DNA from 2 places in the Serratia sp. KH_031 genome. Region 2 is predicted to be linked to the other one. Evidence: predicted binding sites of a transcription regulator. Region 2 holds the regulator's gene; the other holds the start of a gene.
What was found. Region 2 encodes CRP, which controls carbon source genes, mostly activating them, when cyclic AMP is high. Its sites were predicted from a motif close to ATGTGANNNNNNTCACAT; they were not measured.
Positions count from the first base shown of each region.

Region 1: AC3ISQ_RS11800 (YchE family NAAT transporter) is a predicted target of CRP. The motif match lies at 1,950-1,967, and genes of this name have one in related genera.

Region 1 covers NZ_CM174496.1:2,625,989-2,630,234, reverse strand. Annotated here, with positions in the region: gene adhE (bifunctional acetaldehyde-CoA/alcohol dehydrogenase) at 1-1,636, opposite strand, end outside; gene AC3ISQ_RS11800 (YchE family NAAT transporter) at 2,143-2,787, shown strand; gene AC3ISQ_RS11795 (ABC transporter substrate-binding protein) at 3,477-4,246, shown strand, end outside.
Region 2 covers NZ_CM174496.1:4,432,485-4,436,730, reverse strand. Annotated here, with positions in the region: gene AC3ISQ_RS20130 (YccS/YhfK family putative transporter) at 1-1,276, opposite strand, end outside; gene crp (cAMP-activated global transcriptional regulator CRP) at 1,334-1,966, opposite strand; gene AC3ISQ_RS20120 (OsmC family protein) at 2,342-2,749, shown strand; gene AC3ISQ_RS20115 (LysR substrate-binding domain-containing protein) at 2,752-3,660, opposite strand; gene AC3ISQ_RS20110 (MFS transporter) at 3,854-4,246, shown strand, end outside.

The sequences.
Region 1 (4,246 bases), 1.8 Mb from region 2:
CACCACCCAGCGCAATGATCACGTCTGGTTTGAAGGAATTCATCTGCTCTGCACCTTTACGCACGATGCTCAGCGTTGGATCTGCTTCAACTTCGAAGAACACTTCTGTTTCAATACCGTGTGACTTCAACACTTTAGTGATTTGGTCAGCATAGCCGTTATTGAACAGGAAGCGGTCGGTAACGATGAAGGCGCGTTTGGCACCATCGGTTGCCACTTCTTCCAGCGCGATTGGCAGTGAGCCACGGCGGAAGTAGATTGATTTTGGAAGTTTATGCCACAACATGTTTTCTGCTCGCTTCGCTACAGTTTTCTTGTTGATCAAGTGTTTTGGACCGACGTTTTCAGAGATGGAGTTACCACCCCAAGAACCACAGCCCAGCGTCAGCGATGGCGCGAGTTTAAAGTTGTACAGATCACCGATACCCCCTTGAGAGGCAGGGGTGTTGATCAAGATACGTGCAGTTTTCATTTTCTCGCCGAAGTAGGCGACACGTTCCTGTTGGTTGTCTTGGTCGGTGTACAGGCACGAGGTGTGACCGATACCGCCCATTTCTACCAATTTTTCTGCTTTGGTAACGGCTTCTTCGAAAGTCTTGGCACGGTACATTGCCAGCGTTGGAGACAGTTTTTCGTGAGCAAACGGCTCGGACTCATCAACAACCTTAACTTCACCGATGAGCACTTTGGTGCTAGCGGGGACTTTAATACCGGCCATTTCAGCAATTTTCGGTGCGGATTGACCGACGATCGCCGCGTTCAGGCCGCCATTTTTCAGGATGATGTCCTGAACGGCTTTCAGTTCTTTGCCTTGCAGCATGTAGCCGCCGTGAGTAGCGAAACGCTCACGCACGGCGTCATAAACGGAATCAACCACGATGACGGACTGTTCGGAAGCACAGATAACGCCGCTATCGAAGGTTTTTGACATCAGAATAGAAGCGACAACACGTTTGATGTCTGCCGTTTCATCAACGACCACCGGGGTATTACCCGCACCAACACCGATAGCAGGTTTACCTGAACTATAAGCGGCTTTAACCATGCCCGGGCCACCGGTTGCCAGGATCAGGTTGATATCTGGGTGGTGCATCAGCTGGTTAGACAGGTCAACGGTAGGTTGGTCTATCCAGCCGATAATATCTTTTGGTGCACCGGCAGCAATAGCTGCTTGCAGCACGATATCTGCCGCTTTATTGGTAGCGTTCTTCGCACGAGGGTGCGGGGAGAAGATGATGCCGTTACGGGTTTTCAGGCTGATCAGTGCTTTAAAGATAGCGGTAGAGGTTGGGTTGGTGGTTGGAACAATACCGCAGATTAGACCGATAGGTTCTGCAATGGTGATGGTACCGAAGGTTTCGTCTTCAGACAAAATACCGCAGGTTTTTTCATCTTTATAGGCGTTGTAGATATACTCAGAAGCGAAGTGGTTTTTGATCACTTTGTCTTCGATGATGCCCATACCGGACTCTTCGACGGCCATTTTAGCCAAGGGAATACGTGCATCGGCAGCGGCGAGGGCGGCAGCGCGGAAGATTTTGTCAACTTGCTCTTGAGTGAAGTTGGCATATTCACGCTGGGCTTTTTTGACACGTGCAACAAGCTCGTTCAATTCAGCGACATTTGTTACAGCCATAATGCTCTCCTGATAAATGTTAAACTCTTTCAGTAAATAAGCCGTGCGAGCAACTAGTATAGACAGCTTGAGGAAAAACGTCTGTTAAAAACCAAGGCTTTTCCTGCATTTAGTGCTACATACTGCTGATTTACTTAAAGAGCTTTACCAAGCGCGAAATTGGTAGCAGGCAGTGAATGGAACCTTCATCCCTAAACTGTTCTACTCCCTGACTACGACTAAAAGCTTAACTATTCTTGGTTAATCATTTTGTGACATAAGTCATAAAATTCTCAAGCTGACACCTTTCAGCACGATTTGTATGATCGAGGTTCTGTGATTTTCATCACTCTTCTATAATAAGTGTTAAATCCTACACTAATTTTTCACAATGGCGCGATGTTTGGTTACAAATCATAAATGTAGCGAAAAATGTCATGGTTAAGTCATGGATTAGCAGTTGCAATTCCATTACATTAGCGCGCGTGGGCGTGTCTCTTTATTAAAGCTATTAACGTGGGGTCATTGTGGGCCAATCTTTATTGGATTTTTCTGGCTACATTAAGTTCTTTGTCGGCCTGTTTGCACTGGTGAACCCGGTAGGTATTCTGCCCGTCTTTATCAGTATGACCAGCTACCAAGCGGAAGTCGGGCGCAACAAAACCAATCTGACGGCTAACCTGTCGGTGGCGATCATTTTATGGACTTCATTGTTCCTCGGCGAAGGTATCCTGCATCTCTTCGGCATATCGATTGATTCGTTCCGTATTGCGGGCGGCATCTTGGTGGTGACCATCGCTATGTCGATGATCAGCGGTAAGTTGGGCGAAGATAAGCAGAATAAACAAGAGAAGTCCGAAAGCGCGATCCGCGAAAGTATTGGTGTCGTGCCACTGGCGTTACCGTTAATGGCGGGGCCGGGGGCGATCAGCTCCACGATTGTTTGGAGCTCGCGTTATCACACTTGGCCGAATCTGTTAGGTTTTTCAGTTGCGATTGCACTGTTTGCCTTCTGCTGTTGGCTATTGTTCCGCGCTGCACCACTGTTGGTGCGGTTGTTGGGGCAAACGGGCATCAACGTTATTACTCGTATCATGGGCTTGTTGCTGATGGCATTGGGGATTGAATTTATCGTTACCGGTATCAAAGCGATATTCCCAGGTCTGTTATAACGATCAAATTGAGTTGCGATGAGAATATCGCAACTCAATTCATTTTTAATTTTTAAAATTATTTTATTGTTCGCATTAATATAGTGCGCAATCTGAATAAATTTTTAGCAATTGCACTGCTATGTGGCATAAAACCTTGTTTGTTGCTCAATAAATCCTCAAGTCGCTATTTATAGCGTTTTTCTCTTGTCACTTTCTGACTTTCCTTCGCCATCAAAACCTATTTTGTTGTTAATTTAATCACATCATTCTGTAGGGCTTGTCTCGCTTTCATACAGGTGTTATTAGTGATTAAGCGCACATAGGCAGGTGTTTATTCTTCGAATGGCTAAATTGTTAATTTAATGTTTCTTTTTGGCGGCTGGGTGCTTGATTGATAGAACGGGATAAATTTTCACCCTTGTTTTATTCATTAAATTCATGTTGTTACGTTATCTTTGTGTGGCATTAATGAGTTGGTGCAAAGAGGCGTTAGTACCAATAAAAGAGAATTGCTTAACATTTCTGTAAAAATTATTGGCTATGGATTTTAGCTTCTGCTAATTTCCGAGCAACTTCTCTGCGGCTAATCCGTTACGTCGCTAAGTAAAGTAGGAATGATTTTTGCTGGTATCCGTTTATTTAGAATTCTTATAAATATTTCACAAAGATCGATAAGCCATGCTTGTTGGTGAAAAGGAGCCTCGACCATGCAGCAAACACTGAAGCGCACACCGCTAAATCTATTCATCATTACCAGCATGTTGAGTTTGGCGGTTATTAACTGCGCTCATGCGGTAGATGTGCCAGCTGGCGTACAACTCGCTGCGCAACAAAAGATAGTGATTAACAATGGTAGCGAAGTCGCTTCATTAGATCCGCATAAGGTCGAAGGCAGCCCAGAAAGTAATATTATTCTTAACCTGTTAGAAGGTTTGGTAAGTACTGATGCGAATGGGCATCAGGTTCCGGCGGTGGCAGAACGTTGGGAAAATAAGAATTATCAAAACTGGACCTTCCATCTGCGTCCTGATGCGGTTTGGAGCGATGGTTCCCCGGTCACTGCGCAAGATTTCGTTTATAGCTGGCAACGCTTGGCAGATCCAAAAATCGGCTCGCCATATGCCAGTTATTTGCAGTATGCCAAAATTGACAATGTCGACGATATTCTGACCGGCAAAAAAAGCCCACAAACGCTAGGTGTCAAAGCCATTGATGATAAAACGCTGCAAGTGACGTTGAGCGAGCCGGTACCGTATTTTGTCAGCATGCTGAGCCATACGTCGATGAAGCCGGTAAAACAGTCGGTAATCGAGAAGTTTGGTGATAAATGGACGTTGCCGCAAAACTATGTGGGTAACGGGGCTTATCGCTTGAAAGACTGGGTGGTGAACGAGCGTATTGTGCTGGAGCGCAGCCCAACTTACTGGAATAACAAAAAAACGGTCATTGAGCAGGCCACTTTCTTGCCGTTGACTTC
Region 2 (4,246 bases):
CCGCGGCAATCACTAATCCAATCAACGTACCTAGCGCACGGTGCTGGATACGCACCCGCGTGGCGTTATAGCCATTTTGGCTTACTAACATGATGGTCAACAATATCCAGTAAGGTTTGGGCAGGTTGAAAAAAATCCCCAAACTACTTCCCGCCGCCAATATCACGCCTAAGCGAGCGGCATTACGTAACGCGTTGGATTTGAATGACAGATAGCTAACTAGCGCCGGCCAGAATGGCAGACGTGATTGCCTGATCATTAGATTGCGGCGATACAGCGGATACTGGGTGCGCAGCAGGCGAGCAATGCGGCTGAAATGGTAATAGCAGAACTTACCGACCGGGTTATCGGCGTGTTGCAATGCCACTTTTTCCAGCGCCGCCAGTTCATTGGTCATGCTAAAACGCTGCGAGTGGTGATGGTAAAGAATGTCGTTGGCGACTACGCGCAAACGAGCGGCGATCACCTGCGCATTACGGCGGATGATGGCTTCGGCCTGACTCTGTGCCACCAGTTTTTGTACTTCTTCCGGCAAATGCAGGCTGACGGTGATGTGTTCTTGCAAATCGAGTGCGACTTGGAATGCGCGTTGCAGGCGTTTTTGCTCCATGTTGTTGGCATGGGGCAGGAAATTAAGTTGTTGATACAGCAGGCTGATAATGTCCATCACCTGTTGCTGACGTTGCAGCAATGGCGGCAGTGCGGTTTCTGGGTCAGTGTGCTGGGTCAGCAATGAATATTTAGCTTCCAAGTAATCTGCCAGTTGGCGATACAGCAAACTGAGTGACTCGCGCATCGGCTGCTCTTTCCACAGCTTGAACCAGAACCAAGTGAACAAGCCATACCAAGCGGTGCCGACGATATACAACAACGGCGCATGCCAGATCGGTACCGTACCGGCCATGCTGAGAGAGAAAATAGCGGCCACCATCGCAGCCGGTAGCATGCGAGCGTGGAGCGGACTGATTTCCCCGGTAACGCCGAGCAGTAATGCCAAACCGAGAACTAACCAAGGTAACGGGACGTGCCACAGTAGAGCCTGTTGTAACAGTAAGCTACTGAAGGCGAACAACAAACCGCCGACGATCAGGCGTTTGAAAAAGCGTTTATGGGGAGTATCTAAACCCGCGATATTGCAGCAGGCGGGAACCAAAGAAAACATCAGGCCGAGTTGCAGTGAGCCAATCAGCAGGCCGAATGCGACAGGCAGGCAAAGCACCAGCGTTTGTCGCAGTGCGTAATTCACTTCCGGGTGATAAATCAGCCGCCGCCACATGATGTTTTACCGATAAAAAAATGGCGCGAATTGATTATCGCGCCATTTTTTCTGGGATTAACGAGTACCGTATACCACGATGGTTTTGCCGTGTGCGGAGATCAGATTTTGATCTTCCAGCATTTTCAATATACGGCCAACGGTTTCGCGGGAGCAGCCGACGATCTGACCAATTTCCTGACGGGTGATTTTAATCTGCATACCGTCTGGGTGGGTCATGGCATCAGGTTGCTTCGCCAAGTTCAGTAGGGTTTGCGCGATACGTCCAGTCACGTCGAGGAAAGCGAGGTTGCCCACTTTTTCGGAAGTCACTTGCAGACGGTCTGCCATCTGCGCAGACAGGCGCATCAAAATGTCCGGGTTTACCTGAATCAGTTGGCGGAATTTTTTATAAGAAATTTCAGCCACTTCACAGGCAGTTTTTGCCCGAACCCAAGCACTGCGCTCCTGGCCTTCTTCAAATAATCCAAGCTCGCCGATGAAGTCCCCCTGATTGAGGTAGGACAAAATCATCTCTTTACCTTCTTCATCTTTGATCAGCACCGCTACGGAGCCTTTCACGATGTAGTAAAGCGTTTCGGCCTTTTCACCTTGGTGAATCAGCGTACTCTTGGATGGATATTTGTGGATATGGCAATGAGACAGGAACCATTCGAGAGTCGGGTCTGTTTGCGGTTTGCCGAGAACCATTCGCTGTTATCCTCTGTTGTAATCTATCTGTATCGCTGGGATCAGAGTTCCCTGTCAAACAAGCTGAAGCCGGGTGTGAGATAATGGGCTATCAGAAAGTTTTGAGGTGTTCGATAAAAATACGCCGTCGCCCTAGCATATTAACTTGCTACCGGAGCTGCAAGCTACATTCTGTTAACATAACGATATCAGGACTTTTCTATAGACTGCCCCGAAACCCATGTTCCAGAAAGTGTTATTTCGGCTCTGTTTGTAGCACAGAGTGAGGCAAGTGTCTTGTGTTGTCTCGCTTCAGCATGATTAGTGTCAGGTTCCGTTGCCAGTTTCACGGTGAAAGCGTAGTCTGACATTCAGAAATTAACCGGAGTAACCATTATGTATGCAAGAGTTAAGTGGATAGAAGATTTGACATTTTTGGGTGAATCCGCGTCTGGTCATCAGGTTTTGATGGATGGCAATGCGGGTGAAAAAGCGCCAAGCCCAATGGAGATGGTATTGATGGCTGTTGGGGGATGCAGCGCTATCGATGTGGTCTCTATCCTGCAAAAAGGACGCAATGACGTGCGTGATTGTGAGGTAAAACTCACCTCTGAGCGCCGTGAAGAAGTTCCGCGTACTTTTACCCATATCAACTTGCATTTTATTGTTACCGGTAAAGAACTTAGCGATAAGGCTGTTGAACGTGCGGTCGATCTTTCTGCTGAGAAATATTGCTCAGTGGCGCTGATGCTGGGTAAAGCCGCAAAAGTGACCCACAGCTTTGAAATTCAGCTCGTCGAATAACCTTACCAAGCATAGCGTTGGCACAGCCGACGCAGCAGATCGAGAAATCGCCGCGCCGTAATGGTTAGCGGCGATTTTTGCGAATACAGCACGCAATACTGCGCTGGCGGCAAACTGGTGATCGGCAATGTGACCAGACGATGCTCTAGACCAAAAGGTGCCTGCATCGCACGCGCGACAATGGTGAGGTAATCGGCGTTCAACACTAGACTCAACCCGCTAACGACCGAATCTGAACGAATGGGTGCCATATCGAGCTGTTGATAAAAGGTGCCGAGCTCAGATTGCAGATACTGGTAGTAGCCCATATCCGTTTCCGGTAACAGCCATTTGGCCGAGCGGAGTTCATCTAGCGAGGTAGCTTTCGCAAGTGGGTGGCTGTGGCGAGCGATAATACCGAATGAGGCATTGAACAGCGGTTCACACACCAATTCCTCCAGCGGTAGTTCGGGGCTGACGCTACCGACGACAAAATCCAGCTTTCCTTCACGTAACGCAGGTAACAAGGTAGAAAGTTGAGCTTCTCGGATCACCAGACTGGCTTGTGGAAACTGAGATCTGAAAGCTTCTGTGAGCTCCGGTAGCACAGTCAGTGCTAATAGCGAAGACAGCCCCAGCGCCACCGTACCCTGACCATGTTGTTCTATTTGCTCAATTTCTTCTGCCGCTCTTTGTAACTCTTCCAGAATAAACTGCATTCGCTGAGCAAAAGCGCGCCCGGTTTCCGTCAGCGTCATGCCCTGATTACTGCGCATAATCAACTGGGTATCGAGTGCTAACTCCAGTTCGCGCAAGCTACGGCTCACCGCCGGTTGTGATTGTTGTAAAGCCCGTGCTGCGCCGCGAATACTGCCGCTGCGAATGATTTGTTGAAACACTTTCAATTGCTGGATCTTGGGCAAATAACGCACGTCTTCCCCCCTATAACTAAAAAGCATCACTCAATAGATAATTGCATCTTATGCCGTTGGTATAAAGGCGATATTTTCATCATTCCTGCATAACGTATTGTTATTAAAAACATAAAGTGACGAAGATCACATTATCCACTGTTGTCGGCAAGGAGGCTGTTTGTCGGCGTGATAACTCAAAGGAATACTGGTCATGAACCCACGTTCGTTGATGATTTTTTTACTATTTACCGGGTATGTCATTGTTTATATAGACAAGACAGTGATGGGGTTTGCTCTGCTACCGATTGAGCGAGAATTCAATTTGCAGGCGGAACAACTGGGTTATATCACCGGTATGTTTTTCCTCGCTTATTCACTGTTCCAGATCCCTGCGGGTTGGCTGAATGACCGTTTTGGCTTCAAGAAGGTGTTGTGCAGCTCGCTATTGATGCTCGGCGGCTTTGCTTTGTGCTTTGGTATGTTGGGCTTTAGTTTGGGGCTGTTGGTGGTATTCCGCTTTCTTTCTGGTATTGGTCATTCCGGTTATCCCAGTTCCTGCGCTAAAGCGGTAGTGGCTAATTTTCCCTTGGAACAACGTACTTTT